2 regions of the Streptomyces sp. NPDC051776 genome follow, and region 2 is predicted to be linked to the other one. Evidence: predicted binding sites of a transcription regulator. Region 2 holds the regulator's gene; the other holds the start of a gene.
What was found. Region 2 encodes HrcA, which represses chaperone genes, less so after heat shock. Its sites were predicted from a motif close to TTNGCACTCNGNNNNNCNGAGTGCNAA; they were not measured.
Positions count from the first base shown of each region.

Region 1: groES (co-chaperone GroES) is a predicted target of HrcA. The motif match lies at 6,106-6,132, and genes of this name have one in related genera.

Region 1 is NZ_JBFAYQ010000011.1:67,261-82,898, reverse strand. It holds gene AB0M26_RS11775 (hypothetical protein) at 1-209, shown strand, start outside; gene AB0M26_RS11770 (class I SAM-dependent methyltransferase) at 340-1,560, opposite strand; gene AB0M26_RS11765 (polysaccharide deacetylase family protein) at 1,847-2,980, shown strand; gene AB0M26_RS11760 (hypothetical protein) at 3,387-4,100, shown strand; gene AB0M26_RS11755 (hypothetical protein) at 4,128-5,537, shown strand; gene groES (co-chaperone GroES) at 6,280-6,588, shown strand; gene groL (chaperonin GroEL) at 6,679-8,304, shown strand; gene AB0M26_RS11740 (ester cyclase) at 8,472-9,170, opposite strand; gene AB0M26_RS11735 (SDR family oxidoreductase) at 9,346-10,119, opposite strand; gene AB0M26_RS11730 (MOSC domain-containing protein) at 10,152-10,823, opposite strand; gene AB0M26_RS11725 (LysR family transcriptional regulator) at 10,904-11,842, shown strand; gene AB0M26_RS11720 (WhiB family transcriptional regulator) at 12,247-12,552, opposite strand; gene AB0M26_RS11715 (response regulator transcription factor) at 12,952-13,563, shown strand; gene AB0M26_RS11710 (sigma-70 family RNA polymerase sigma factor) at 13,843-14,445, shown strand; gene guaB (IMP dehydrogenase) at 14,584-15,638, shown strand, end outside.
Region 2 is NZ_JBFAYQ010000037.1:22,400-38,037, forward strand. It holds gene AB0M26_RS24255 (AMP-dependent synthetase/ligase) at 1-852, shown strand, start outside; gene hemW (radical SAM family heme chaperone HemW) at 1,061-2,293, shown strand; gene AB0M26_RS24265 (MFS transporter) at 2,665-4,215, shown strand; gene AB0M26_RS24270 (DUF3097 domain-containing protein) at 4,202-5,023, opposite strand; gene AB0M26_RS24275 (MBL fold metallo-hydrolase) at 5,058-5,795, opposite strand; gene hrcA (heat-inducible transcriptional repressor HrcA) at 5,995-7,011, shown strand; gene dnaJ (molecular chaperone DnaJ) at 7,012-8,148, shown strand; gene AB0M26_RS24290 (nitronate monooxygenase) at 8,455-9,534, shown strand; gene AB0M26_RS24295 (16S rRNA (uracil(1498)-N(3))-methyltransferase) at 9,531-10,286, shown strand; gene AB0M26_RS24300 (PDZ domain-containing protein) at 10,646-13,894, shown strand; gene AB0M26_RS24305 (tetratricopeptide repeat protein) at 14,108-14,443, shown strand; gene AB0M26_RS24310 (hypothetical protein) at 14,650-15,054, shown strand; gene AB0M26_RS24315 (histidine triad nucleotide-binding protein) at 15,133-15,492, shown strand; gene AB0M26_RS24320 (ribonuclease Z) at 15,508-15,638, shown strand, end outside.

The sequences.
Region 1 (15,638 bases), on a different contig from region 2:
ACTGGGTGCGGGGGCAGGCCCTCGACCCGCCCGCGCTGCGCCGCGAGACCTTCACGGCCCCCGGGGACCGTGTCCTCGTCATCACCTGGTGGGACGCCCCGTACGACGCCGAACTGCCCGAACTGCCCGAGCCTGGCGAGGAGTTGGTGCGCCGGACGGTGCACCGCTGGCGCTTCGAGTCCGTCGGACCGGCGCAAGAGGGTCCCTAGTGCCGCCGCCGAGGTTGGCTCCCGCCGCCCTACGGGCGGATGTCGCCACTTGAAGACGGCCCCTTCCAGACGGGAACTTCCAGACGGGAACTTCCCCGGACGCCCGCCCGGTCGGGGAAGTCCGGCTCGCTCAGAGGCGGCCGTCCGCCGCCGACGGCCGGCCGACGAGCATCGCCGGCGCGCCCCCCACACGCGTGAGGAAGACGGTCGCCGCGTTCGGACCCCGCGGCTTGATCTTCCTGCGGAGTTCCTCCGGCTCGACGGCCGACCCCCGTTTCTTGACGGTGAGCGTGCCGACCTCGCGCTCGCGCAGCAGCGCCTTCAGCTTCTTGACGTTGAACGGCAGCGCGTCCGTGATCTCGTACGCGGTGGCGTAGGGGATGGGGCGCAGCTCGTCCGCCGTCACATAGGCGATGGTGGGGTCGATGAGGCGGCCGTCGAGCCGCTCGGCCACGTCCGCCACCAGGTGCGCGCGGATCACCGCGCCGTCCGGCTCGTAGAGGTAGCGGCCGACCGGGCCCGCGGCGGGGTCGGGGAGGCCGGCGCCGACCAGGTCGTGAGGGCCGGGGAGGAGGGTGGCACGGCAGGTGCCGGCCGTGCCGGTCCCGAACCACAGCACCGCCTCCTTCACATCGCCGCTGTCCGAGATCCACTCGGCCTCCGCGTCCTTCGGCACAGCCTCGTGCGGTACGCCGGGCGCGATCTTCAGGGCCGCGAAGGGGGCTTTGCGGGCGGCCTCGACGGCCCAGGACAGAGGCGGTGAGTACGCCTCGGGGTTGAAGATCCGCCCGGTCCGGCCGCCTCGCTCCCGGTGGACGCCCCGTCTTGCCGGATCCGCGAACACCGCATCGTACGCACCGAGTTCGATCTCCGTGACGTCCGCGCAGCGCACCTCGACGAGGTCCGCGAGCCCCAGCGCCTCGGCGTTGGCCCGGGTGACCGCACAGGTGAGTGGCGAGCGGTCGACGGCGACCACCTCGATGCCCGCCCGCGCGAGTGCGATCGCGTCGCCCCCGACGCCGCAGCACAGGTCGGCCACGCGCCGCACGCCGAGCGCGGCGAAGCGGTCCGCGCGGTGGGCGGCGACGGACGTGCGGGTCGCTTGCTCGAGGCCGTCCGGGGTGAAGAACATGACGGCCGCGTCCGCGGCGCCGAACTTCGCTGCCGCGCGGCGCCGCAGCCCGGCCTGCCCGAGAGCGGCGGAGACCAGCTCGGCCGGATGGTCGCGGCGGAGGCGGGTGGCGGTCGCGAGCTCCTGCGCGGGGTCGTAGTCGCGCAGGACGTCGAGGAGCGTCCGGCCCTCGTCGGTGAGCAGGGCGGCGAAGGCGTCGAGGTCGTCCACCTGCTCCATTGTGCCGGTGGCCGGTACGGGCACGGCCCGCAGGTCACAGCACGGGCAGCCGGCGGGGGGCGGCGGGCGGGGCATGGCCGGACCGGGCCGGGTTCGTTGCGGGACGGATGTGGGCCGAGCGGTGGACCGGGCAGCGAGCCCGGCGTTTTCGGAGCGCCCGATGCCGGTGCCCCTGGCAGGATGCGACACTATGCAACTTGTACGACAAAATGAAAAAAGAGATCACATTTGGACTAAAGGGCAGCTCTGGCGATGGGGCACCAGCGTCCGCGGCGCCGCGGTGTTCATGCTCATCGGCGCCGTCGGCGGCGCCTGTGCCCAGCCTCCCGACCATGCGCCCCGCGACCGTTCGAGTCCCGAATCCGGCCCCGCCGTCCTCGGCGCGACAGGGGCACCGACGGCGGCGTACGCCCTGGAGGGCGGAGCGGGCCCCGGACGCGCGGGCGCACGCGGACTTGCTCCGTACGCCGGTGAGCGTGCCCTGCCGGCGGGCGCGGACGTCCCCGCGCACGACGCGGAGCGCGACCCGTCGGCGGGCGCCGGCGCCGGGGCGGCGGGTGCCGGGGCGGCGGGTGCCGGGGCGGCGGGTGCCCCTGCCATTTCCGTGGGCCGGGCTGCCTCAGGGGTGAGCGCCGGTACGCCCGGCTCCGCTTCCCCGTTCGGCACCAACCCGGCGCTGGCCTTCTCCGCCCGCGAGACGGCCAGGTCCCAAGCGGTCAGGCTCGCGTTCGCCCACCGATGGGGTCTTTCGGTCCCGCCGCTCATCGCGCCCGCCCCGCCCGAGCGCAGACTCGCCCCCGGCGCACTCCGCGGCCTCTCCGGCTCTTCCGGCCTGCCGCCCGTGATCGCCCGCGTCCCCACCAGCGACCGCGTCGTGTTCCTGACGATCGACGACGGCGTCCACAAGGACCCCCGCCTGATCCGCATGCTCCGTGAACTCGGCGTCCCGGTCAGTGCGTTCCTCAGCGACTACGTCGTGCGTGACGACTACGACTACTTCCGGCAACTCCAGAGCCTCGGCGTCGCCATCAACAACCACACCATCAACCACGAGGATCTGCTCACCCTGTCCTACCGGGGCCAGCGCAAGGAGATCTGCCGCCAGCAGGACACCATTGAGCGGGAGTTCGGCGTACGTCCCCGCATCTTCCGCCCGCCCTACGGGAACTGGGACCGCGACACACTTCGCGCCGCCCGCTCGTGCGGCATCACGGTCGTACCGCTGTGGAGCCAGGAAGCGTTCGCCCGCCGCATCGAATACGGGGGCGGGGAGCACCGGTTCCGGCCGGGTGACATCATCCTCACCCACTTCCGCGGCAAGTCGGAATGGGACGGCACGATGCCGGACATGGTGCGTCGCGTGATCCGGGCCGCCACGTCCCAGGGCTTCGCGCTGGCCCGCCTGGAGGACTACATCTGACCGTCGGGGCAGGCACGGCTGTCCGCCCCGGGACAGGCTGGCCGTCCTGCAGGCACGGCTGTCCGTCCCGGGCGCGCGGGGTGGCCGGACGCGTTTCCGGTCCGTGCGGCCGACGCGGGCAGCCGTGCGGGCCCCCGGCGACGCCCGGCGATCGGCGCCTGCCGCTCCCTGTCGGACTCTCCGGCAGAACTCCCTCAACGGGTCGAACGACCAAGAACCAAAGCCGTCGTGTCCGAGCCACCGGCCGCGGGGCGAGACTCCAGTTGTCCCGTTTCAGGAGCCCCGAAAGGGGGGCTGGGCTGTTGGTGTGAGGAACAAAGCGGGCCCATGACGAGAAGGATCGGAGCGAAGTTGAGGGAGGGAGCAACGGCTCGGCCGACCGACGAGGCACAAGGAGGGCTCTGGTATGCGGGTGAACAAGATCGCGACAGCCACGATGCTGGTCCTGGCGGTGAGCGGATGGACTGCAGTGGGAGCCGGGACGGCATTCGCCGGCAGCGGCCCTGATCAGGGGAAGGCGAAGGCCAGGGCGGAGGGAGGATCCACCACTGGCGGGGGCCTCTTCCAGCAGAACATTGCGCAGTCCTCCAGACAGAACAACAACTGCAACAACCCCAACACCGCCCCCGAAGATGCGATCACGCTCACCGGGAGCCGGGCAGCGGGCCGGTGCGCGACCGCCGACGGTTCCCTGACCGCGTTCTCCCGCACCCGCAACGGCCCCGCCCACGCCGAAGGCGGCACATCGACCCTCAGCCTGGCTCAGCAGAACACCGCCCAGCGCGGCAGACAGAACAACAACTGCCACAACCCCAACGACTCGGACATCACCGTGGAAGGCAGCCGGGTGGAGGGCCTCTGCCTCGACCGGGACTTCTCCTTCGCCGAACACACGTCCGTCACGGGTGGAGGCGCCCGAGCCGAAGGCGGCTCCAGTGCCGGCGTTGAGGGCAATCTCCGCCAGCAGAACACGGCACAGGAAGGCCGCCAGAACAACACCTGCAACAACCCCAGCGGCGCCTTCCCTCTCGACGTGACCGGGGGCCGGGTGGAAGGCCGTTGCGGCAACAAGGACGGCTCGTACAGCAAGCACGCCCGTATCAAGGGCGGCGGCGCCTGAGCCGAAGGCGGCAGCGCAGGCGCCTTCGTGGAACAGCAGAACATTGCTCAGGACGGCCGGCAGAACAACACCTGCAACAACCCCAACTTCCCCAATGCTGACCTGGACGCCGGCCGGGAGACGAGCCACTGCGGGAACAAGGACGGATCGTTCAACCACAAGTCCCTGTTCAAGGGCGGCGGGGCGCGGGCCGAAGGCGGCTCCAGTACAAGCGCCGCCGTGGTCCAGCAGAACATCGCCCAGGAGGGCAGGCAGAACAACACCTGCGACAACTCCAACCACGAGATCCTCGCGGTGACGGGGGGTCGGGAGTCGAGCCGCTGCGGGAACAAGGACCTCTCCTTCAGCAAGCACACCCGTATCAAGGGCGGTGGCGTTCGAGCCGAAGGCGGCTCCAGCACGATCGGCGACGTGACCGAGCAGAACATCGCCCAGGAGGGCCGGCAGAACAACAGCTGCGGCAACCCCGACTTTGCCGGGACGACCCTGCTCGGTGGTGGCGGGGAGTCGAGTCGCTGCGGGAACAAGGACCACTCCTTCAGCAAGCACACCCGTATCGAGGGCGGTGGCGTCCGAGCCGAAGGCGGCTCCAGCACGATCGGCGACGTGACCGAGCAGAACATCGCCCAGGAGGGCCGGCAGAACAACAGCTGCGGCAACCCCGACTTTGCCGGGACGATCCTGCTCGGTGGTGGCGGGGAGTCGAGTCGCTGCGGGAACAAGGACCACTCCTTCAGCAAGCACACCCGTATCGAGGGCGGTGGCGTCCGAGCCGAAGGCGGCTCCAGTACCGGCAGCGTGGTTCAGCAGAACATCGCCCAGGAAGGCCGGCAGAACAACACCTGCAACAACCGCAACGAGCGTTTTGGCACCCTTACTGTGACCGGGGGCCGGGTAGAGGGTCGTTGCGGCAACAAGGACGGCTCGTTCAGCAAGCAGACCCGTATCGAGGGCGGTGGCGTCCGAGCCGAAGGCGGCTCCAGTACCGGCAGCGTGGTTCAGCAGAACATCGCCCAGGAAGGCCGCCAGAACAACACCTGCAACAACCTCAACAGCGACGCGCCCCTCTCAGTGAGGGGGAGCCAGATCGGAACGCGTTGCTGGGACAAGGACATCTCCTTCAACCGCAAAACCTTCATCAAGGGCGGCGGCGCCCGAGCCGAAGGCGGCAGCGCAGGCCTGGACGCAGATGTGAACCAGCAGAACATCGCCCAGGAAGGCCGGCAGAACAACCTCTGCAACAACCCCAACCTCCCACCCGTCGCCACGCCCTTGAGCGGCAGCCGGTCGCAGGTGGGCTGCAGGACGGTGGACGGCTCCACCAACCTCCACACCGCGGACATCCGCGGAGGAGCCAAGGCCGAAGGGCGGCTCATCCACTACCGACCTCTTCCAGCAGAACATCGCTCAGGAAGGCCGGCAGAACAACAGCTGTAACAACCCGAACAACCTCACCCTCACCACTACCAACAGCCGCACAGAAACCCACTGCACCGCCGCCGACCGTTCCACCAACATCGCCACGGTCTACCGGTAACCGCCCCCGGCTCAGCGGCCGTTCCACGCTGGCCGGTGCCGCGGATTCGGTGCGGGGCGCCGGGCGCGAGCAGGCAGAGCGCGGGGACCGCGAATGGCCTCGTCGGGTGAAACCCGGCTCGGGGCTCCAGTGGAGCGGGACATCGGGCGAAGGGCCTGTACCACAAGCAGCAGTTCGGGTACGGCCCTTCGCCGTGCCCCACGCGCTCACGCCCCTTCCACGCCTGGCGTGCTCCTCGACGCAGGCGCGAGCCTCCGGCCGTGAGCGAGTACCTGGGACACGCCGACCCGGCTCTGACAGTCGGCGTGTACGCGCACACGATGTCGAGCAGACGGACCCGCACGCGGCCGGCGGTCGATAGGCTCTTCCGGGGTCTGATCAGGGGGGAAGACGGCCCAGGGCCAGCTCGGGCAGCGTGATCGGGACCCGTGCCTTGCTCAGGCGCAGGTGGGGGTGCCCGGCAGCTCGCTGGCACTCTAGTTGACTGAGTGCTAACGCCGTCATAGTCTCGGCTTGGCACTCTCCACCAGGGAGTGCCAGCTACACAGCGACGGGCAGATCCGGCACCCGCGACGACGGATCTACCAGGTCGCCACCTCAGACAGTCAACCCCGTGAGATCTCCGAAGGGGGAGGTCGGATCGTGACGACCGCCAGCACCAAGGTTGCCATCAAGCCGCTCGAGGACCGCATTGTGGTCCAGCCGCTGGACGCCGAGCAGACCACAGCCTCTGGCCTGGTCATCCCGGACACCGCCAAGGAGAAGCCCCAGGAGGGCGTCGTCCTGGCCGTGGGCCCGGGTCGCTTCGAGGAGGGCAACCGCATTCCGCTCGACGTCAAGGTCGGCGATGTCGTGCTCTACAGCAAGTACGGCGGCACCGAGGTGAAGTACAGCGGCGAGGAGTACCTCGTCCTCTCGGCTCGCGACGTTCTCGCGATCGTCGAGAAGTAATTCACCCACGTTTGTGATCTGCGCCCCGGCCTCCCGTGTCTGAACAACCGGGCGCCCGGGGCGCAGCTCTTCGAGAGGACATACGCAACCATGGCGAAGATCCTGAAGTTCGACGAGGACGCCCGTCGCGCCCTCGAGCGCGGCGTCAACAAGCTCGCCGACACCGTGAAGGTGACCATCGGCCCCAAGGGCCGCAATGTCGTCATCGACAAGAAGTTCGGCGCCCCCACCATCACCAACGACGGTGTGACCATCGCGCGTGAGGTCGAGGCGGAGGACCCGTACGAGAACCTGGGCGTCCAGCTCGTCAAGGAGGTGGCGACCAAGACCAACGACATCGCGGGTGACGGCACCACCACCGCGACCGTACTGGCGCAGGCGCTGGTCCGAGAGGGACTGCGCAACGTCGCCGCCGGTGCCTCCCCGGCCGCCCTGAAGAAGGGCATCGACGCCGCCGTCAAGGCCATCTCCGAGGAACTGCTCGCCACCGCCCGCCCGATCGACGAGAAGTCCGACATCGCCGCCGTGGCCGCGCTGTCCGCCCAGGACAAGCAGGTCGGCGAGCTGATCGCCGAGGCGATGGACAAGGTCGGCAAGGACGGTGTCATCACCGTCGAGGAGTCCAACACCTTCGGTCTGGAGCTGGACTTCACCGAGGGCATGGCCTTCGACAAGGGCTACCTTTCCCCGTACTTCGTCACCGACCAGGAGCGTATGGAGGCCGTCCTCGACGACCCGTACATCCTGATCCACCAGGGCAAGATCGCGGCGATCGCCGACCTGCTTCCGCTGCTGGAGAAGGTCATCCAGTCCGGTGGCTCCAAGCCGCTGCTGATCATCGCCGAGGATGTCGAGGGCGAGGCGCTCTCCACCCTCGTCGTCAACAAGATCCGCGGCACCTTCAACGCAGTCGCCGTCAAGGCGCCCGGCTTCGGCGACCGCCGCAAGGCCATGCTCGGCGACATCGCCACCCTCACCGGCGGCACCGTCGTCGCCGAGGAGGTCGGCCTCAAGCTCGACCAGGTCGGCCTCGAGGTCCTGGGCTCCGCCCGCCGCGTGACCGTCACCAAGGACGACACCACGATCGTCGACGGCGCCGGCAAGCGCGAGGACGTCGAGGGCCGGATCTCCCAGATCAAGGCCGAGATCGAGGCCACGGACTCCGACTGGGACCGCGAGAAGCTCCAGGAGCGCCTCGCGAAGCTGGCCGGCGGCGTTTGCGTGATCAAGGTCGGCGCCGCGACCGAGGTCGAGCTCAAGGAGAAGAAGCACCGCCTGGAGGACGCCATCTCCGCGACCCGTGCCGCGGTCGAGGAGGGCATCGTCTCCGGTGGTGGCTCCGCGCTCGTCCACGCCGGCAAGGTTCTCGAGGGCTCGCTGGGCAAGGAGGGCGACGAGGCCACCGGTGTCGCCGTCGTGCGTCGCGCCGTCGTCGAGCCGCTGCGCTGGATCGCCGAGAACTCCGGCCTCGAGGGCTACGTGATCACCTCGAAGGTCGCCGAGCTGGAGAAGGGCCACGGCTTCAACGCCGCGACCAGTGAGTACGGCGACCTGGTCAAGGCCGGCGTCATCGACCCGGTCAAGGTCACCCGCTCCGCGCTGGAGAACGCCGCGTCCATCGCTTCCCTCCTGCTCACCACCGAGACCCTCGTGGTGGAGAAGAAGGAAGAGGAGCCGGCCGAGGCCGCGCACGGCGGTCACGGCCACGCGCACTGACCCGTACGCGAAGCTCGTACGCACCGAGGCCCGGTGTTCCCGTCGCGGGAGCACCGGGCCTCGGCCGTGCCGTCATCCGGTCATCCGCGTCCGTCGGCCCATGATGTCCACGGTCCACCACCGGCGGACCGTGGACCGGGGCGCCGCACCGCCGGGAGGCGCCGCGCCTACATTTCGACGGCGTCCAGCTGACGCAGCAGGCTCAGGATGTCGAACTGCCACCAGCCTTCCTCGATCCTGCCCTCCCGCAGCCGGAAGACGGTGACCCCCGTCATCACGCACTCCTTGCCGGTGGGCGGGATGCCCAGGAACTCCCCGCGGTGCGTACCGCGCCAGGTCCAGCGCGTCGCGACCTCTTCGCCCTCGGCGAGCTGGCTCTCGAGCGTGAAGTCGAAGGCGAAGGCCTGCCGCCACTCCGCCACGTCCTGGCGGATGACGTCCGAGCCGACCGTGGCGTCCTGCTCTTTCATGACGTCGTGATCGACGTAGTCCCATGCGAAGAGTTCGTCGATCGCGTCGAGGTTGCCGGCGGTGGCGACCTCGACGAAGAACCGGCGGACGGTGGCCTTGTTGAGCTCGTCCTCCCGTACCACCTCCAGGTCGGTGAAGACGGGCAGCTCATCGCAGAGCGCCACCATCTCCTGGAAGGTCCGGTCCGTCTCCGGCAGGCTGGAGTTCCTCATCGCGTCCTCGTACGAGGGGAACTCGACGATCTCCACGTAGTGATCGTCGTCCGAGCGGTCCCGGCCGACGATCGCGTGGGTGGCGGTCCGCCTGCCCTTGGTCTGTTCGGCCCATGTATCCATGAGCCGGTTCATGTCGTCGAACTTGCTCGTCTTGCAGTCGATGATCTGCACGAATGTCATGGCACCTCCAGGGACGAGCGCCTGGTGCCCAGTTTAGTGACGAAATATTGGTATTGGCCGTGGCCTTGGCCGGTCGGTTCGGCCCGCTCGGCCCGGCCCGATCAGCCATGTCCGTCAGCCCGGCCCGTCCGGCCCGGCCGGTCAGGTCCGGTCAGGCAGGCCGCCGCCCGCCCGGTCAGCTCGGTCCGTACTTCCGGCCCGTACGGGAGGAGATCCCGCCCAGCACGCCGCGCGGCGCCAGCTTCGCCAGGCCCAGCAGCGTCTTGTAGCGGGCGTCCGGGATCGAGATCGTCTTCCCCCGGGCGAGATCCTGCATGGCCGAGGTGACGACTTTGTCCGCGTCCAGCCACATCCAGCCCGGGATGTTGTCCGTGCCCATACCGGCCCGTTCGTGGAACTCGGTGCGCACGAACCCGGGGCACAGCGCCATCAGCCGCACCCCCGAGCCCGCCAGATCCCGTGCCGCCCCCTGCGTGAACTGCACGACCCACGCCTTGCTCGCCCCGTACGTCCCGCGCGGTACGAACGCCGCGACCGACGCCACGTTCACCACCCCGCCCCGGCCGCGCTCGCGCATGCCCTCGGCCGCGGCGCTCGTCAGCCGCAGCACGGCCTCGCAATGAACTGTGAGCATGCGCAGCTCGTCCGCCATCGTCACCTCGAGGTAACGGCCCTTGTTGCCGAAGCCCGCGTTGTTGACGAGCAGATCCACCGGATGCCTGCGGTCCGCGAGACGCTCCTCGACGGATGCGATGCCCTCCTTCTTGGAAAGGTCGGCGGGCAGCACCTCGGCCTCGATGCCGTGCCGGTCGTGCAGCTCGGTCGCCTGACCCCGCAGCCGCTCGACATCACGGGCCACCGAAACGAGGTTGTGACCGTCGGCCGCCAGCCGCCGCGCGAACGCGGCCCCGATCCCTGCGGTCGCTCCCGTAATCAGTGCAGTCGTCATGCGCGAACGCTAGCGCGCCCCGGGCCCCGGGATCAGGTCCTGCCCGGGCCCCGAGACGAGCGCTTCACCGCGGTCTCGCGGGCCTCCGGGTCAAGCGCGTCCCCGGCGGCGAGAACACGGGGGAGCAGCTCCGGTTCCAGGGTCAGCGCGCGGAACAGGAACGAGACGCTGACCTCGTGGTCCGGGCGGTGGACGATCGTGATCGGATCCCCGGCCCGGATCTCGCCCGGTTCGATCACCCGCAGATACGCGCCCGGGGCCGCCCGCCGCGTGAACCGCTTCAGCCAGTCCGTCTCGCCGAGCCACCCCGCGAAGGTGCGGCACGGGATGCGCGCCCCGCACACCTCCAGGAGCAGGCCGGGGCCGATCCGCCAGAGCTCGCCGATCCTCGCTCCGTTCACGTCCAGGCCGGTGGTGGTGAGGTTCTCCCCGAAGACACCGTTGCGCAGCGGCCGGCCGAGTTCCGCCCCCCAGGCGTCGAGATCCTCGCGCGCGAAGCCGTAGACCGCCTGGTCGGTCCCGCCGTGATGGCGCCGGTCGCAGACCGCGTCACCGGCCAGCGCGCTGCCTGCCGTGCCCTTGGGGCCTGGCGCAGCGACCCGTACGGGCCCGTCGGCCGGGCGCTTGTCGATTCCTGTCCCGCCGGGTGCGTCGGCGTAGTCGGCGAAGTGCGGGCGGCCGAGGTTCACGGAGACCACGTGCATGCCCCGAACGCTAAGCGCCCTGCCCGGGAACCGCCCGGGATGATCGACCGCGGCTTCGAAGCCTCGCTTAAGGTTGGCCCATGATCGAGGCTCGTCACCTCAGGGTGCTGCGCGCGGTCGCCGCGGCCGGCTCCTTCTCCGCCGCCGCCCGCGAGCTCGGCTGCACCCAGCCGGCCGTCAGCCAGCAGATGAAGGCGCTCGAGCAGTCCGCCGGTACGCCGCTGCTTGTCCGCGCTGGGCGTGAGATGCGCCTGACCCAGGCCGGTGAGGCGCTGCTCCGGCACGCGGTCGGGATCCTGGCCGGGCTGTCCGCCGCCGAGGAGGAGGTGGCGGCCATCGCCGGGCTGCGGGCCGGGCGCGTACGGCTGGTCTCCTTCCCCAGCGGCAGCTCCACGCTGGTACCGACCACGCTCGCCGAGATGCGCGCCGCCCATCCCGGCATTCAGGTCTCGCTGGTCGAGGCGGAACCGCCGCGCTCGGTGGAGATGCTGCGGGCCGGGGACTGCGAGATCGCGCTCGCCTTCCGCTATCCGCGGGTGCGGGGCGCCGATCCGGCGGCGGTGCCGGCGGGGGTGGCCCCCGAAGGGCACTGGGGGAGGGACGACGTGGTCGTACGGCCCCTGCTCACGGACCGGCTGGTGGGAGTCGTGCCGGAGGGGCACGCGGTCGCGGGCGCCGATCGGGTCCGCATCGAGGATCTGGCCGGGGAGTCCTGGATCGCGGGCTGCCCGCGGTGCCGCCGGCATCTGGTGGAGGTGTGCGAAAACGCCGGTTTCACTCCTCGGATCGACTTCGCCACGGATGACTACCCGGCGGTGATCGGCCTGGTGGGGGCTGGTCTGGGGGTGGCCGCACTGCCGGCGCTGGCGCTGGAGTCCGTACGGGGCAAGGGTGTGGTGACGGTGGAGTTGGAGCCGGGGGTGGAGCGGGAGGTCGTGGCGCTCACGCTGCCGGATCTGGCGCATGTGCCGGCGGTCGAGGCGATGCTGGAGCGCCTCGTGCTCGCGGCCGACCGCTGAGGCGCTCCGGGGAAGCGGCCGAGGGTACGGCGGGGGCACGCCCGGGGATACGGCAGGGGATATGGCGGGGGCACGCCCGGGGATACGGCAGGGGCACGGCCGGGGGAAGCGGCCGAGGGTACGGCGGGGGCACGCCCGGGGATACGGCAGGGGCACGGCCGGGGGAAGCGGCCGGGATATGGCAGGGGGAACGGCGGTGTCGGGCCGCGGATGGCCGCCCCCGTACGACCGGAGTGAAGTGTCGGCCCCGGCGGAACGGCCGGCGGCCTTCGGCGCACGGGGGGCAGCAGCGGCCTATAGCAGAGGCCGGGCCGTCGTGCCGCCGGGCAGTCACGGACGGACCGCGCAGGGCATGGCAAAGCGTCACTCAGAGTTACGAGTGCCGCAAATGAAGAAACGTTTTGTCAGTTACTGCTGGTGGCGATCAGGCGGTGCCTCGCCCGGCCCATCAGCTCCTCGCGCTCGTCCTCGGTGAGTCCGCCCCATACGCCGTAGGGCTCCCGGACCGTGAGTGCGTGCGCCGCACACTCGGCCCGTACCGGACAGCGCATGCAGACCTCTTTGGCGGAGGCCTCTCGCGCGCTGCGGGCCGCTCCCCGCTCGCCTTCCGGGTGGAAGAAGAGCGAGCTGTCGACCCCTCGACATGCGGCCAGGAGCTGCCAGTCCCACAGATCGGCGTTGGGGCCGGGAAGGCGGGAGAAGTCTGCCATTGCTCATCCCCTCGGAGGTTTTCCGGTGGAGCAAGTGCCCACGACCGTACATCAACTGTGTAAGTAGATGTAAATATGACTCATTGCGAATCTAGCGACAGACACCTGTAAATGGGAAGAAAAGCGGCCAAATAGGGCATAGTCCATCCGGAGGGGTGCCCGATCCAGGCCTCTGACCAGCGCTCACGCACCGCAGCGGCCGCGTGACAGCACCCTCACGTAGAGTATTGAAGGACGCCGCCGAACCCCGTAACTCTTTCGGGTGACCGTCGTTGAGAGTGCGGAGGCGGTTGACGGGACAAGCACTCGGGCAGGTGTCCGAGGCTGTCAATCGCTGAGGTGACGATACGTACCAGCCTGGAGGCTCAAGGTGACGCGCATCAGCTGCGGAGGACGGCCATGACATCCGTCCTCGTCTGCGACGACTCCCCGCTTGCCCGAGAAGCGCTTCGCCGCGCGGTCGCAACCGTGCCCGGCGTCGAGCGTGTGACGACGGCCGCCAACGGCGAGGAAGTCCTCCGCCGCTGGGGAGCCGACCGATCGGACCTGATTCTCATGGATGTCCGGATGCCCGGTCTCGGTGGTGTCGAGACCGTGCGCCGGCTCCTCTCCGCCGACCCCGGCGCCCGGATCATCATGCTCACCGTCGCCGAGGATCTCGACGGTGTGGCGCTGGCCGTGGCCGCCGGGGCGCGTGGCTATCTGCACAAGGACGCCTCGCGTGCGGAGCTGCGGGCCACCGTGACGCAGGCACTCGCCGACCCCACGTGGCGGCTGGCCCCGCGCCGGCTGCGGTCCGCCGAGATGGGCGCCGCTCCGACGCTCACCGCCCGCGAGATCCAGGTGCTGGAGGGCATGAGTCACGGCCGCTCCAACGCGGAGATCGGGCGTGAGCTCTTCCTCTCCGAGGACACCGTCAAGACACACGCCCGTCGGCTCTTCAAGAAGCTCGGCGCCTCGGACCGCGCGCACGCCGTCGCGCTCGGTTTCCGCTGGGGCCTGGTTCGCTGAGGCCGTGCCGGGTGGTTCGTAGCGGGGGAACGCCGGTCCCCGCCCGCGGTTTCGCGGGCGGGGTGACAGGCGCTTCGGTGGGGCGGACGGAGCAGTGACCAACGCGATGTCAACGTTTCGCGGGCTCTGCCGCATCCTTGAAGGTATGGATTCCTCGGGGAAGGCTCGGTCGGGGGGAGGGCGCAGGACGTGACAACCGGCGCACCCACTCATAACGCTTCGATGCACAACCGCGGGCGCGGTGCAACGCAGCGCCATGCAGCAAGGCACCATGGACCGATGCGCGACGACGAGACCGTTGGGTCCCCCATGGCCGGAGGCCCCGGGGGCATCGGTGATCTCGTCCATCGCGCGGTCGAGGGCGACGAGCGGGCCACACACGATCTGCTGGCCCACGTACACCCGCTCGCCCTGCGGTACTGCCGCACGAGGCTGTCCCGGCTGCCGGGCGACGCCCGGCACTTCGTGGACGACCTCGCCCAGGAGGTGTGCCTGGCGGTGCTGTGCGCGCTGCCGCGTTATCGGGACACCGGCCGCCCCTTCGAGGCGTTCGTCTTCGCGATCGCCGCGCACAAGGTCGCGGATCTGCAGCGGGCGGCCATGCGCGGGCCCGGGAGCACGGCGGTGCCCTCCGACGAGATGCCGGAGCGGCCCGACGATTCCCTCGGACCCGAGGAGCGTGCCCTCCTCAGCAGCGACGCGGAGTGGGCGCGGAAGCTGCTGGCCAGCCTGCCCGAGATGCAGCGGGAGCTGGTGCTGCTGCGGGTCGCGGTGGGGCTGACCGCGGAGGAAACCGGCCAGATGCTGGGCATGTCACCGGGGGCCGTCCGGGTGGCCCAGCACCGGGCACTCAGCAGGTTGCGGGCACTGGCGGAGCAGTGACCGGCGCGATGCGTCGCCGGTGACCCGGATCCCCGGGTGACCGATACCTCCCCCGTGGGGATTCGGGGGCGGAATCCCGGGCACATCGAGCCCGTTAGCATGGGAGTCCGCGCCGGGCAAGAGCACTGGGAAGGTGTCATGACTGACAACGTCGACGGAACGCCCGAGAAGTTCGCCATGATCGGGCTGACATACGACGACGTGCTGCTGCTTCCGGGTGCGTCGGAGGTGCTCCCGAACACGGTCGACACCTCGTCGCGCGTATCGCGGAATGTGCGGCTCAACGTTCCGTTGGTCTCCGCCGCCATGGACAAGGTGACCGAGGCCCGGATGGCGATCGCCATGGCCCGTCAGGGCGGCGCGGGCGTGCTGCACCGCAACCTGTCCATCGAGGACCAGGCCAACCAGGTCGACCTGGTGAAGCGGTCCGAGTCCGGGATGGTGTCGGACCCGATCACCGTGCGTCCGGACGCGACGCTGCGCGAGGCCGACGCGCTCTGCGCCAAGTTCCGGATCAGCGGTGTCCCGGTGACCGACGACGAGGGCAAGCTGCGCGGCATCGTCACCAATCGCGACATGGCCTTCGAACTCGACCGCAGCCGGCAGGTACGTGAGGTCATGACCCCGATGCCGCTGGTGACCGGCAAGGTCGGGATCTCCGGCGACGACGCGATGGAACTGCTGCGCCGTCACAAGATCGAGAAACTGCCGCTGGTGGACGACCGCGGGGTGCTCAAGGGCCTGATCACGGTCAAGGACTTCGTCAAGGCCGAGAAGTACCCGAACGCGGCGAAGGACGCAGACGGCCGGCTGATCGTCGGCGCCGCGGTCGGCGTCGGCGACGAAGCGTACGACCGTGCACAGGCGCTGGTCGAGGCCGGTGCGGACTTCCTCGTGGTGGACAGCGCACATGGCCACAGCCGCGGCATTCTCGACATGGTCGCCAAGCTCAAGTCCAACATCACCGTGGACATCGTCGGCGGCAACGTCGCCACCCGCGACGGTGCGCAGGCGCTGATCGACGCCGGCGTCGACGGCGTGAAGGTCGGCGTCGGTCCGGGCTCCATCTGTACGACCCGGGTCGTGGCCGGCATCGGCGTGCCCCAGGTGACCGCCATCCACGAGGCCGCCCGCGCCTGCGGCCCGGCGGGCATCCCGCTGATCGGCGACGGCGGCCTCCAGTACAGCGGCGA
Region 2 (15,638 bases):
GGTCTCACCGTCAAGCACGCCATCGCCGACAAGCTCGTCTACGCCAAGTTGCGCGAAGCGTTCGGCGGCCGGCTGCGCGCCGCCGTCTCCGGCTCCGCCGCGCTGGCCCCGGACATCGGCTACTTCTTCTCCGGCGCCGGCATCGACATCCTGGAGGGCTACGGCCTCACCGAGTCCAGCGCCGCCAGCTTCATCAACCCGGGCGACACCTACCGCACCGGGACGGTCGGCAGGCCGCTGCCCGGCACCGAAGTCCGTATCGCCGACGACGGCGAGATCCTGCTCCGCGGCCCCGGCATCATGGAGGGCTACCACGGTCTGCCGGACAGGACGGCCGAGGTGCTGGAGTCCGACGGCTGGTTCCACACCGGCGACATCGGCGAGCTGTCCTCGGACGGCTTCTTGCGGATCACCGACCGCAAGAAGGATCTGATCAAGACGTCGGGCGGCAAGTACATCGCGCCCGCGGAGGTCGAGGGCCAGTTCAAGGCCGTCTGCCCGTTCGTCTCCAACATCCTGGTCCACGGCGCCGACCGGAACTTCTGCACGGCGCTCATCGCGCTCGACGAGCCCTCGATCACGGCCTGGGCCGCCGACCACGGCATGGCGGGCAAGCGGTACTCGGACGTGGTCACCTCCCGGGAAGTCGAGGAGATGATCGGCGGCTACGTCAGCCGCCTGAACGAGGGCCTGCAGCGCTGGCAGACGATCAAGAAGTTCCGGATCCTGCCGCGCGACCTCGATGTCGAGCACGGCGAGCTGACGCCCAGCCTCAAGCTCAAGAGGCCGGTCGTGGAGCGAGAATTCAAGCACCTGATCGACGAGATGTACGACGGTACGCGCGAGGTGTAGCCGCCTCCGCGCGGACGTTACCGGGCCCCGGGCGCTCTCCGCGCTCGGGGCCCGCCGTACGGTGCCTGCCCGACCGTGGCCCGCCGTACGGTGCCTGCCCGACCGTGGCCCGCCGTACGGTGCCTGCCCGACCGTGGCCCGTCCGCCCGGAGGCCCACCCCTTGCCGGCCGGCCCGGGGTCTTCCTGCGGCAGTGGACAATGGGGGGCATGCCCTCCGCACTGCCCGACGGCGAGCCCGTGCCCCACGACGGGGCACTGCCCGGCCGCGCCCTCGACGGTGCCGCCGCCCGCCCGCTCGGCTTCTATCTGCACGTGCCGTACTGCGCGACGCGCTGCGGCTACTGCGACTTCAACACCTACACCGCGAGCGAGCTGCGCGGCTCCGGCGGCGTCCTGGCCTCGCGCGACAACTACGCGGAGACGCTCACCGAGGAGATCCGGCTCGCCCGCAAGGTCCTCGGCGACGACCCACGCCCCGTGGAGACGGTCTTCGTCGGTGGCGGCACGCCGACGCTCCTCTCCTCCGCCGACCTGGGCCGGATGCTGGCCGCGATCCGGGAGGAGTTCTCGCTGGCGGCCGGGGCCGAGATCACCACCGAGGCCAACCCCGAGTCCGTGGACCCGCGCTATCTCGCCCAGCTCCGGGAGGCGGGCTTCAACCGTGTCTCCTTCGGGATGCAGAGCGCCCGCCGCCACGTCCTGCAGATCCTGGACCGTACGCACACGCCCGGGCGCCCCGAGGCCTGTGTCGCGGAGGCACGGGCCGCCGGATTCGACCATGTGAACCTCGACCTGATCTACGGAACGCCGGGGGAGAGCGAGACGGACTGGCGCGCCTCCCTGGACGCCGCGATCGGCGCCGGGCCCGACCACGTCTCCGCGTACGCGCTGATCGTCGAGGAGGGCACGCAGCTCGCCCGCCGCATCCGGCGCGGCGAGGTGCCGATGACCGACGACGATGTGCACGCGGACCGCTACCTCATAGCGGAGGAGACCCTGTCGGCCGCCGGGTTCGGCTGGTACGAGGTGTCGAACTGGGCCACGTCACGGGCGGGCCGCTGCCGCCACAACGAGCTGTACTGGACCGGCGCCGACTGGTGGGGCGCCGGTCCCGGGGCCCACAGCCACGTCGGCGGAGTGCGCTGGTGGAACGTCAAGCACCCGGGCGCGTACGCCCAGGCCCTGAGCGAGGGCCGCTCCCCGGGAGCGGGGCGCGAGGTGCTGTCCGGCGAGGACCGCAGGGTCGAACGCATCCTGCTGGAGCTCCGTCTGAAGGACGGCTGCCCGCTGGACCTGCTCGCTCCGGCGGGCACGCGGGCGGCCGGGCGCGCGCTGGCGGACGGCCTGCTCGAGCCGGGCCCGTACGAGTCGGGCCGGGCGGTGCTGACCCTGCACGGACGTCTGCTCGCGGACGCCGTCGTACGCGACCTGGTCGACTAGGCCGTGTCTTCTGGATCAGCTCGGGCCCGCGACACCTGGCACGGCACCTCGCTGCGTTGTCGGCGCACCGAGTGGGGCCACTACGAGGACACTCCGCCGCCTTGCGATCCACCGCACCAGACGCCGCAGGCTGATCCGAGCTGATCCAGAAGACCGGCCCAGCCCCGTGGTGCGGCCCGGCGGCCCCGGACTCACCCGCCCGGGGGAGCGCGGCCGACGCCGGGATGCCGCGGCCGGTGAGGGCCCGGAGAATCCTTGCTGTGAGCGACATGAAGGGTTCCTCGGGCCGTCAGCCACCGCCGTCACCCCCACCGGAACCGGCACGCACCGCCGCGGCGGAGGCGCCGAGCGAGTCCGTGGCCCTGGCGGCCATGATGTTCGCGGTGGCGATGACCTTCATCGACCAGACGATCGTCTCCATCGCAGCGCCGGACATCATCAAGGAGCTGGACCTCTCCTCCTCAGGCATGCAGTGGGTCGTCAACGCCTATCTGCTCACCCTCGCCGCCTTCTTCGCCCTCGGTGGCCGGCTGTCCGACGTCTTCGGTCACAAACGGCTCATGCTGATCGGCACCCTGGTCTTCGTCGTGTCCTCGGCGCTGTGCGGTGCGGTTCCCACCGGGGACGGGGCGCAGGCGTGGCTGGTCACCTTCCGCGCCACTCAGGGCGTCGGTGCGGCGCTCATGTTCCCGGCCGCGCTCGCCGTGGTCGTCGCCGTGTTCCCGGTGGCGCGGCGCGGCCGGGCGCTCGCGCTGTTCTTCGGGATCTCCGGCGCGCTGACCGCCATCGGCCCGCTGCTCGGCGGCTGGCTGACCACCTGGACCTGGCGCGCGATCTTCTGGGTCAACATCCCGGTCGCGATCATCGCCATCGCCCTGACGTTCGCCGCCCGCATCAGGAACGAGCCGCGCCGCGAGTCCATCGACTGGGCCGGCGCAGCGCTGGTGGTCATCGGGATGGGGCTGAGCGTCCTTGGGCTGCAGCAGGCCAGTGCGTGGGGGTGGAGCAGCGCCATCACCTGGCTGTGCATTCTGGGCGGCCTGGTGGTCCTCGCGCTGTTCGTGGGCTACGAGCTGCGCTCCCGCCATCCGCTCATCAAGCTGCAGGTCTTCACCGACCGGGCCTTCTCCGCCGATGTCGCCGTGCTGTTCTTCTCGATGATGGCGTTCGTCCCGGTGTTTTTCTTCACCTCGATCTACGCCCAGGTGTCGCTGAGTTCGTCCCCCAACCAGGCCGCGCTCTTCCTGCTCTACTTCTTCGCCGGGTTCGCCATCGCCTCCCAGTGGGGCGGCCGCATCCTCGACAAGCAGGGCGCCAGGCCCGCCCTCCGGCTCGGCACCGCACTCGGCGCCGTGGGTTTCGCCCTCTGGGCCAACAAGCTCACCGATCTCTCCCTGCACGACCAGTGGCCGTACGCCGCACTGGCCGGTGCCGGGATCGGCTTCCTGCTGGCCCCCGCCTCCACCGACGCCGTCAACCGTTCGATCGGCACTTCGTACGGCGAGGTCACGGGCATCACGCAGACGGTGCGCAACTACGCGGCCAGCATCGGTCTTGCGGTCTTCGGCACGGTGCTGACCCACACCATGACCGACCGCGTCGTGGAGAGCCTGGAAGCCCGGGGCGCCTCGCCGGAGCAGGCCCACGCGGGCGCGCGGGACATCGCCGAGGCGATCTCCGGCAACGCGGACAACCGTCCGCCGAGCGGCGACAGCCCGCTGGCCCGCCTCGGCAGCGATGCCCTGAGCGATATCCGCATGGACTTCGCGGAGGCGAACCAGGTCGTCTTCTTCTGCATGGCCGGCGCGCTGGCCATCGCGTTCATCTGTTCCGGCTTCCACCCCGGCACACGCGTCGCGGGCGGGGACGACGGCGCACAGCAGCCGGAGACCGGCGCCGGAACCGCCGCTACGGAGCGGTGACGAAGTCGATCAGCTTCTCGACCCGGCCCAGCAGCACGGGTTCCAGGTCCTTGTAGCTGCGGACCGATCCCAGGATGCGCTGCCACGCGGCGCCGGTGTTGTCCGGCCATCCGAGCGCTCGGCACACGCCCGTCTTCCAGTCCTGGCCGCGTGGTACGGAGGGCCAGGCCGGGATGCCCACCGAGGAGGGTTTCACCGCCTCCCAGACGTCGATGTACGGGTGGCCCACCACCAGCACGTCGTCGCCCGTGATCTCCGTGGCGATGCGGGACTCCTTGGACCCGGGCACCAGATGGTCGACCAGCACGCCGAGGCGCGCGTCGGGACCCGGCGAGAAGCTCTCGACGATGGCCGGAAGGTCGTCCACGCCCTCCAGGTACTCGACGACCACCCCTTCGATGCGCAGGTCGTCGCCCCAGACCCGTTCGACGAGTTCGGCGTCGTGCCGCCCCTCGACGTAGATCCGCCCGGCGCGCGCCACCCGCGCCCGCGCGCCCGGGACCGCGACCGAGCCCGACGCCGTACGGGTCGGGGGACGCGGCGCCGCGACCGTGGGCCGTACGAGCGTGACGACGCGGCCCTCGAGCAGGAAGCCGCGGGGCACCATGGGAAAGACGCGCTGCTTGAGGAAGCGGTCCTCCAGGGTGACGGTCGGGCCCTCGGCCGTTTTCTCCCAGCGCACCACCGCGCCGCAGAAACCGGTCGCGACCTCCTCGACCACCATGTCCGCCTCCACCGGCACCTCGGGTGCGGGCTTCTGCTTCTTCCACGGCGGGGTGAGGTCCGGCCCGTAACTTCTGCTGCGCATCCGGCCGATCTTACGGACCCGCGGTACGGCGCGCCTACGACACGCCGAACCGGGCCGCCAGCTCGTCGCGCTGCGCCCGTACGAAGGCCGCATCGACCACCGCTCCGTGACCGGGCACGTACAGTGCGTCCTCGCCGCCGAGGGCCAAGAGCCGGTCCAGCGCGGCGGGCCACTGGGCGGGGACCGCGTCGGGGCCCGCCTGCGGCTCGCCCGACTCCTCCACCAGGTCGCCGCAGAAGACGACGCTGGCCTCGCCCCCGCGCCCGGGCACCAGTACGGCCAGGTCGTGTCCGCTGTGCCCGGGGCCGACGTTGACGAGCACCGCGTCCCGCCCGTCGCCGAGCGGGACCGTCATCTCCCCGCTGACCAGGTGATTCGGCCGCGGCAGCAACTCGGCGGCCTCGGTCGCGGCCTCGCCGTCGAGTCCGTGCCGTACGGCGTCGTCGCGCAGCGTCTCGCGCGCCCGCGTGCCGCCCATCATCAGGTCCATCCGGATCGCGCCGTAGATCTGCGTCCCCGCGAACGCCGCGGAGCCCAGCAGGTGGTCGAAGTGCGGATGCGTGAGTGCGAGATGCGTCACCCGGCGCCCCAGTACCTCCTCCGCCTGGTGCCGCAACTGGGCGCCCTCGAGCAGCGTCGCACCCGCATCCACCATGAGCACGGCGGCCGGCCCGTGGACAAGGCCGGCCGTCGCGTCCCAGCGCGGCAGGCGGCGACGGGCGACGCCCGGTGTGAGCTGCTCCCAGCCCGCCTCTTCCCAAGTGCGGTTCATACGACGACGCTAGTCCCAGCCAGGTAGCGTTGCTCGCTGCCGAGTTCACATAGGCCGCGGGCGCGGGACGGGCCCCGGGCGAGCGGGCCGCCCTTGCCCTGGTCATACCACTGCGCCGTACACTGGCCGGGGGGAAGCTGGCACTCAGACACAGCGAGTGCCAAGCCCGGACCGAGGGACCACAGCTGGAGGTGTGCGCATGCTCAGCGAACGCAGACTCGAAGTGCTGCGCGCCATCGTCCAGGACTACGTGGGCACGGAGGAACCCGTGGGCTCCAAGGCGCTCACGGAGCGGCACGGCCTCGGTGTCTCCCCGGCCACCGTCCGTAACGACATGTCGGTGCTGGAGGAAGAGGGCTACATCGCCCAGCCGCACACGAGCGCGGGCCGCATCCCGACGGACAAGGGCTACCGCCTCTTCGTCGACAGGCTCGCGGGCGTCAAGCCGCTGTCCCAGGCCGAGCGCCGCGCCATCCACAACTTCCTGGACGGCGCCGTCGACCTCGACGACGTGGTCGGCCGTACCGTCCGGCTGCTGGCACAGCTCACGCGGCAGGTCGCCGTGGTGCAGTACCCGTCGCTGACGCGATCGACCATCCGGCACGTGGAACTGCTGTCGCTTGCCCCCGCCCGGCTGATGCTGGTGCTGATCACGGACACCGGCCGCGTGGAGCAGCGCATGGTCGACCTGCCCGCGCCCTTCGGTGAAAGCTCACTCGCCGACCTCCGGGCGCGGCTCAACAGCCGTGTCGGAGGCAGGCGTTTCGCCGATGTGCCCCAGCTCGTCCAGGATCTGCCGGACTCCTTCGAGGCGGAGGACCATCCCGCGGTCTCCACGGTCGTGGCGACGCTGCTGGAGACCCTGGTGGAGGAGACCGAGGAGCGGCTGGTGATCGGCGGCACGGCCAATCTCACCCGCTTCGGGCACGACTTCCCCCTGACCATTCGGCCGGTGCTGGAGGCTCTGGAGGAGCAGGTGGTGCTCCTCAAGCTGCTCGGCGAGGCCAAGGACTCGGGCATGACCGTACGAATCGGGCATGAGAACGCCCATGAGGGGCTGACTTCCACATCGGTCGTCGCGGTCGGCTACGGTTCGGGCGACGAGGCAGTCGCCAAACTCGGCGTGGTCGGACCGACCCGCATGGACTACCCCGGAACGATGGGAGCGGTACGCGCAGTGGCACGTTACGTCGGACAGATCCTGGCGGAGTCGTAAGTGGCCACGGACTACTACGCCGTCCTCGGCGTGCGCCGCGACGCAGGGCAGGACGAGATCAAGAAGGCGTTCCGTCGCCTCGCCCGTGAGCTGCACCCGGACGTCAACCCGGACCCGAAGACCCAGGAGCGGTTCAAGGAGATCAACGCCGCTTACGAGGTGCTCTCCGACCCGCAGAAGAAGCAGGTCTACGACCTCGGCGGGGACCCGCTCTCCGGCGCAGCCGCGGGCGGCGGCGCGGGCGGCTTCGGCGCGGGATTCGGCAACTTCTCCGACATCATGGACGCCTTCTTCGGCACCGCGTCCCAGCGCGGCCCGAGGTCGCGCACACGGCGCGGCCAGGACGCCATGATCCGGCTCGACATCGAGCTGGACGAGGCGGCCTTCGGCACCACGAAGGACATCCAGGTCGACACCGCCGTCGTGTGCACCACGTGCTCGGGCGAGGGCGCCGCGCCCGGCACCTCCGCGCAGACCTGCGACATGTGCCGGGGGCGCGGCGAGGTCTCGCAGGTGACGCGGTCCTTCCTCGGCCAGGTCATGACCTCGCGGCCGTGCCCGCAGTGCCAGGGCTTCGGCACGGTCGTGCCCAACCCCTGCCCGGAGTGCGCGGGCGACGGGCGCATCCGCTCGCGGCGCACCCTCACCGTCAAGATCCCGGCGGGCGTGGACAACGGCACCCGCATCCAGCTCGCCGGCGAGGGCGAGGTCGGCCCGGGCGGCGGCCCCGCGGGCGACCTGTACGTCGAGATCCACGAGATGCCGCACCCGGTGTTCCAGCGGCGCGGGGACGACCTGCACTGCACTGTCACCATCCCGATGACGGCGGCCGCGCTCGGCACGAAGGTGCCGCTGGAGACGCTCGACGGGCTGGAGGAGGTCGACATCCGGCCCGGCACGCAGTCGGGGCAGTCGATCCCGCTCCACCAGCGCGGCGTCACGCACCTGCGGGGCGGCGGGCGCGGCGATCTGGTGGTCCACGTCGAGGTCCAGACACCCACGAAGCTCGATCCGCAGCAGGAGGATCTGCTGCGGCAGCTCGCGAAGCTGCGCGGTGAGGAGCGGCCCTCGGGGCACTTCCAGCCGGGGCAGCAGGGGCTGTTCTCCCGCCTGAAGGACGCCTTCAACGGCCGCTGACCGGTCTTGGCCGAGGCCAACCGGTGGCAGGCGTCGAATTCGTCCGGGCCCCGGACGAAGTCCCGAGGGAGGATGGGCACACCGAACCCGCCGACTCGCGGCCACGTGAGAATCGGCGAACCGCAGCACGGTGCGGGCTTGCCGCGTGAGCGGCAAACACAGGGAGGTGCCCCCGCCGTTGCCGTCTGCGGGCCGCCGCCCCCCGGACTTCGCCGGGCCCCGGCCCCGGCGAACGCATGCCCACAGCGATGGGGGACCGGCTGACCCGATCAGCCGCGGGACGGAACCGCGTGACACCATACGGCCATGCCCTCCGTGTTCTCGGATCTGTCGCCGTACCCGATCGTGCAGGCCCCCATGGCCGGCGGGGCCTCCTGCCCCGAGCTCGCCGCAGCCGTGTGCGAGGCGGGCGGCCTCGGATTCCTCGCCGCCGGGTACAAGACGCCGGAGGCGATGTACCAGGAGGTCAAGCGGCTCCGCGGGCTGACCGAGCGCCCCTTCGGGGTGAATGTGTTCATGCCGCAGCCCTCGCTCGCGGACGCCGGTGCGCTCGAGGTCTACCGGGAGCAGCTCGCGGGCGAGGCGTCCTGGTACGAGACGCCGCTCGGCGACACCGACGGCAGCATGGACGACGCGTACGAGGCCAAGCTCGCGATCCTGCTCGACGACCCCGTCCCCGTCGTCTCCTTCACCTTCGGCTGCCCTTCGCGGGCCGCCCTGGACGCGTTCGCCAAGACGGGCACGCTCACGGTCGTCACCGTCACGAGCCCCGACGAAGCGCAGGCGGCCCAGTGGGCGGGTGCCGACGCCGTCTGCGTCCAGGGCATCGAGGCCGGTGGCCACCAGGGCACCCACCACGACGACCCGCAGGCCGACGGCACCTCGTCCGGGGTCGGTCTGCTGACGCTCGTCGCACAGGTCGGCGAGGCCGTCCAGCTGCCGATCATCGCCGCGGGCGGGGTGATGCGGGGCGGCCAGATCGCGGGTGCACTGGCAGCCGGCGCGGAGGCGGCCCAGCTCGGCACCGCCTTCCTCGTCGCCGCGGAGTCGGGCGCCAACGCCCTGCACAAGCGGGCCATGACCGATCCGCTGTTCCCGCGGACCGAACTGACCCGGGCCTTCTCGGGACGCCCGGCCCGCGGCCTGGTCAACCGGTTCATCCGCGAGCACGGGCGATACGCCCCGGCCGCCTATCCGCAGATCCACCACATGACCGCGGGGCTGCGCAAGGCCGCGGCCACGGCGGGTGACCCGCAGGGCATGGCGCTCTGGGCGGGGCAGGGCCACCGGCTGGCGCGCCAGCTCCCGGCCGGTGAGCTGGTCGAGGTGCTGGTGGCAGAACTGGAGTCGGCGCGCGAGTCGTTGGTGACCGGAGCCGGGTCGTGACGGCACCGGTCTTCCTCGCCGACCGCGACCTGCTGCACCGCCTCCGGCACGAGGGCGCCACGGCCGTCGCCCTAGAGGGGCCCGAGGGCCGCCACGCGGTGTCCGTACGGCGGTTGCGGGTCGGCGAGGAGGTCGTGCTGACGGACGGGGCGGGCACCGGCGCGTACGGCACCGTGGCCGCGGTCGAAGGCAAGGACCGGCTGGACGTCGCGGTCTCGGCGTGGCGCGAGGAGCCCGAGCCGCGGCCCCGGATCACCGTCGTCCAGGCGCTGCCCAAGGGCGACCGGGGCGAGCTCGCCGTCGAGACCATGACGGAGACCGGCGCCGATGCGATCGTGCCGTGGGCGGCGGCGCGTTGTGTCACCCAGTGGCGGGGCGAGCGCGGGACGAAGGCGCTGACCAAGTGGCGGACCACTGCCCGTGAGGCGGGAAAGCAGGCCCGCCGTCTCCGCTTCCCCGAGGTGGCCGGGCCGATGACGACGCGAGAGGTGGCCGGGCTGCTCGCGGACGCGGCGTTCGCGGGCGTGCTCCACGAGGAGGGCGGCGAACCGCTGGCCACCGCCGAACTCCCCGCCCAGGGGGACATCGTGCTCGTCGTCGGCCCCGAGGGCGGCGTCTCGCCGGAGGAGCTGGCCGCGTTCGGGGAAGCGGGGGCGAAGCCGTACCGGCTCGGTCCAACCGTGCTGCGCACCTCCACGGCGGGTACCGCGGCGACGGCCCTGCTGCTGGGCCGTACGGGCCGCTGGTCCTGAACGGGTCGCCGGTCCTGAGCGGGCGCCGCTGGTCCTGAGCGGGTCGCCGGTCCTGAGCGGGCGCCGCTGGTCCTGAGCGGGTCGCCGGTCCTGAGCGGGCTCCGCCGCTCCTGAGGGAGCAGCCGGTCCTGAGCGGGCAGCCGGTCCTGAGCGCGTCGCCGGTCCGGAGGGGGCAGCCGGTCCTGAGCGCGTCGCCGGTCCGGAGGGGGCAGCCGGTCCTGAGCGGCCTGCCGGTCCGGGCCGGAGCGCGCGCCCGGTGCGGCAAGGGTCGTCATCTCCCTTCCGCCGGTACCGAATTCCGGTCACCGAGTACCGGAAAGTGCTGGTAGGGCCTCTGTTGCGTCATTAGTGTGGCGGGCGTGACGCAGCCTTCGACGCCTTCTTCGCCGCAACCCTCATACCTCCGCCACCCGCATCTGCACGGCGAGTTGATCACCTTCACCGCCGAGGACGACGTCTGGGCCGCGCCCCTGGACGGGGGCCGCGCCTGGCGGGTCAGCGCCGACAACCTGCCCGTCTCGTGTCCGCGGATCTCGCCGGACGGGGGGCACATCGCCTGGACCTCCGCCCGCGACGGGGCGCCCGAAGTGCACGTGGCCCCCGCCGACGGCGGCAGCGCCAAGCGCCTGACCCACTGGGGCAGTTGGAAGACCGCCGTACGGGGCTGGACGCCGGACGGCGAGGTGCTGGCGATCAGCACGTACGGGCAGGCGTCCCTGCGCCGCACCTGGGCCCGGGCGCTCCCGCTGGACGGCAGCCCCGCGCGCACGCTCCCGTACGGCCCGGTCGGCGACGTGGCCTACGGCCCGCGCGGTGCCGTCCTGCTGCTCTCGGCCACCATGGGCCGCGAGGCCGCGGCCTGGAAGCGCTACCGCGGCGGCACGGCGGGCAAGTTGTGGCTCGACCGCGACGGAAGCGGCGAGTTCGAGCGGCTCCACGCGGACCTCGACGGGAACATGGAGTTCCCGCTCTGGGTGGGGGACCGGCTCGCGTTCCTCTCGGACCACGAGGGCACAGGGGCGCTCTACTCCTCGCACCCCGACGGGTCGGACCTGCGCCGCCACACGCCGCTCGACGGCTTCTACGCCCGCCATGCCGCGACCGACGGCACGCGCGTCATCTACTCCTCCGGCGGCGAACTGTGGCTGCTGGACGACCTGGAGAGCGCCGAGCCGCGGCTCATGACCGTCCGTCTCGGCGGCCAGCGCACCGACCTCCAGCCGCACCCGGTGCGGGCCTCTGCCTACCTCGGCGACGCCCGCCCCGACCGTACGGGCCGGGGCAGCGCCGTCGAGGTGCGCGGCAGCATCCACTGGGTGACCCACCGCGAGGGCCCGGCCCGCGCGCTCGCGGCCACGGCGGGCGTACGGGGACGGCTGCCCCGCGTCTTCCGGGCGGGCGGCGGGAGCGAGGAGCACGTCGTCTGGGTCACGGACGCCGAGGGCGAGGACGCCCTGGAGTTCGCGCCCGCCGCCGGCACGGCACCCGGCACGGCGCCCCGGCGCATCGGGGCGGGGCTGTTCGGCCGCGTTCTCGACCTCGCCACGGCGCCCGACGGCAGCCGGGTGGCCGTCGCCTCGCACGACGGACGGGTGCTGCTCGTCGAGCGCGAGTCGGGGGAGGTGCGCGAGGTCGCCCGCAGTGAGTTCGGCGACGCCGACGGCCTGGTCTTCTCGCCCGACTCCGGCTGGCTCGCCTGGTCCCACCCGGGCCCCGGACCGCTGCGCCAGCTCAAGATCGCCAACGCCACGGACCTGTCGGTCGCCGAAGCCACCCCGCTGCGCTTCAACGACTTCTCGCCCGCCTTCACCGCCGACGGCAAGCACCTGGCGTTCCTCTCCGAGCGGGCCTTCGACCCGGTCTACGACGCACACGTCTTCGACCTGGCCTTCGTCGGCGCGTGCCGTCCGCACCTGATCACGCTCGCCGCGGCCACGCCGTCGCCGTTCGGCCCGCAGCGGCACGGCCGCCCCCGCGAGGACGACAAGACGGACCACGACGGCGGCGACCAGGACCAGGACCAGACGCCGCCCGTCACCCGTATCGACCTCGACGGTCTCGCCGACCGCATCGTGCCCTTCCCGGTCGAGGCGGGCCGGTACTCCACGCTGCGCTCGGCGGAGGACGGCGTGCTGTGGCTGCGCCACCCGATGCGCGGCGTCCTCGGCTCCGGCCTGGCCACGCCGGAGGACGACGGGCCGACCACCGCGCTCGTCCGCTATGACCTCGCCCAGCGGCGACTGGAGGAACTCGCCGGTGACGTCGACGACTTCGCGGTCAGCGGCGACGGCAAGCGGGTGCTGCTCTCGACCGACGGCAAGCTGCGCGCCGTACCGGCCGACGCCAAGTCCTCGGACGACGACGACAGCGACAGCAGCACCACGGTCGACCTCTCCCGGATCCGACTGACCGTCGACCCGGCCGCCGAGTGGCGGCAGATGTACGACGAGGCCGGGCGCCTCATGCGCGACAACTTCTGGCGGCCGGACCTGGGCGGCACGGACTGGGACGCCGTCCTGGACCGCTACCGTCCGGCGCTCGGCCGCGTCGCCACCCACGACGACCTGGTCGACCTGTTGTGGGAGGTCCAGGGCGAACTGGGCACCTCCCACGCGTACGTCACCCCGCCCGGCGGTTGGGGCGACCCCGCGCACCGGCAGGGGTTGCTCGGCGCCGACCTGGCACGCGACGAGGAAGGCGTGTGGCGGATCGAGCGCATCCTGCCGTCCGAGACCTCCGATCCAGGAGCCCGCTCCCCGCTGGCCGCCCCGGGCGTGGCCGTACGGGCCGGTGACGCGATCCTGGCCGTCGACGGCCACCGGGTGGACCCGGTGACCGGTCCCGGGCCACTGCTCGTCGGCGCCGCGGGCAAGCCGGTCGAGCTCACCGTCGCGCCGTCCGGCGGGGGCGACCCGCGGCACGTCGTGGTCGTCCCGGTCGCGGACGAGGAGCCGCTGCGCTACCACGCGTGGGTCGCGGGGCGGCGGGCGTACGTGCACGAGCAGTCCGGGGGGCGCCTCGGCTATCTGCACGTCCCCGACATGCAGGCGCCCGGCTGGGCGCAGATCCACCGCGACCTGCGGGTCGAAGTCGCCCGCGAGGGGCTGGTGGTGGACGTCCGCGAGAACCGCGGCGGCCACACCTCCCAGCTCGTCGTGGAGAAGCTGGCCCGCCGCATCGTCGGCTGGGACCTGCCGCGCGGCGTGCAGCCGGTGAGCTATCCGCAGGACGCGCCGCGCGGGCCGGTCGTCGCCGTCGCCAACCAGTTCTCCGGTTCCGACGGCGACATCGTCAACGCGGCCGTCAAGGCCCTGGGCATCGGCCCGGTGGTCGGGGAGCGCACCTGGGGCGGCGTCATCGGCATCGACCGCCGCTACTCGCTGGTCGACGGCACGGAGGTCACCCAGCCCAAGTACGCCTTCTGGCTGGAGGGTTACGGCTGGGGTGTCGAGAACCACGGCGTCGACCCGGACGTGGAGATCGTCCACGCACCCCAGGACTCGGCGGCGGACCGCGACCCCCAGCTCGACGAGGCGATCCGCATCGCCCTGGCGGCGCTCTCGGAGAACCCGGCGAAGATCCCGCCGCGGCTCCCCGAACTCCCGTAACGCCCGGGCGGCTTGGGGAGGCGGCGGCAGGGAGAGGCGTCCGGCGGGGCCGCCTCCCGCTGCCGGCGCGGGTTTCCGGGGCGGCTCCGAGCGGCGCCGCCAGGCGCGGAGTCCGGGCGCCTCCGGCGCGATCAACAGGCGGCCCCCGCATGCCAGTGGGCGGTGGGGCGACCTGGCGTTCTGGGCGCCGGAGGCCCTCCGTAGGGTGGTGCCATGGCCGAGGAGACACCGCTCATCCGCAGTCTGCGTTCCGCCGTCGAGGCCGCTCCCGACGATGTCCCTCTGCGTCTGCACCTCGCCGAGCTGCTGCTCGGCGAAGGACGGACGGACAAGGCCGTGGCCGAGATCGCGGCCGCCCTCCAGCGCGCCCCGGGCGACGCGCAGGCGGGGGCCCCTGATGGCGCGCGCCATGGGCGGCGGCCCGGCGTCCGCCACCGGGCCCGGCGCCACGCCCCTGTCGGAGGGCGGGTCCACCCCCTCGGCCACCGGCGGCCGCACCGGCCAGGACGCCCCTACCGGTACGCCGCCCAATTCCCAAGTCCCCGGTGAACAGGGCGGCTTCGATTGGCAGGCGGCCGAGCGCGAGGTCGGCGACGTCGTACCGCCCCGCTTCGTCGAGTCCTCCGTCACGGGCGACGGTACGGGAGAGGCTACTGGCGACGACATGGGGAGCGGCGGAGGTGAGGACGTACGGCGCCTGGAGCGCCCGCTTGCCGCCGAAGGGCCGGGCGACCCCGGCGGCGCCTCGACATGGGATGTCGAGGCTGCCGCGCCGCAGCGTCCCCGTCACGGTCCTGGCCGGCGTCATCGCGCCCATGGCCCTGGTGTCGGTGCTGATCGTGACCGTGCCGTGGACCGACGCCGCCTTCCTCGGCGCGACCGTCGCCCACTCCGTCCGGCTGGTGGTCCTGGCGTACTGGAGCTGCCGGGCGGCGCTGCGGTGCGCAGGCCCAAGGATTGAAACCGGGCAGGTACGGGCCGCTTCGGCCGCCCCGTCAAGGTTTGCCCGGTGGCGAGGCGTCCCGGTGTGGTCGGATGCAAGGCGCCGGAACGGCCTCGTAGTGGACCTGCTCGGCCGGTCCGGCAACGCAGCGGACGGCCGTGCCAGGGCGGTGAGCGGGGCAAACCTCGGCGGGACGGCACTAGCATGCGACCCGTAAACGATCGACTCGGATGATCCGCGGCACGGTCCGACCGTACGGGGCGGTGCGAGGATCGGCGCGAAGGAGGCCCGGACCATGGCCGGAGAGCGGCAGGACGACTGCCTGTTCTGCAAGATCGTCGCGGGGGAGGTCCCGGCGGACGTCGTGCGCGAGACCGGCACGACGCTCGCGTTCCGCGACATCAACCCCCAGGCGCCCACGCACGTCCTCGTCGTCCCCAAGGTCCACTACCGGGACGCCCCCTCCCTGGCGGCCGCCGACCCCCAGGTGACGGCGGACGTGCTCCGCGAGGCGGGCGAGGTCGCGGCCGAGGACAAGGTGGACGGGACGGGCTACCGCATCGTGTTCAACACCGGCAGCGGCGCGGGCCAGACCGTATGGCACGCGCACGCCCACGTCCTGGGCGGCCGCGGCTTCAACTGGCCACCGGGATAAGGCGGAAGACCCGACATGTCCGCCCGCGAACTCGTCGTCCTGGGCACCGCGAGCCAGGTGCCCACCCGGCACCGCAACCACAACGGCTATCTGCTGCGCTGGGACGGCGAGGGCATCCTCTTCGACCCCGGTGAGGGCACCCAGCG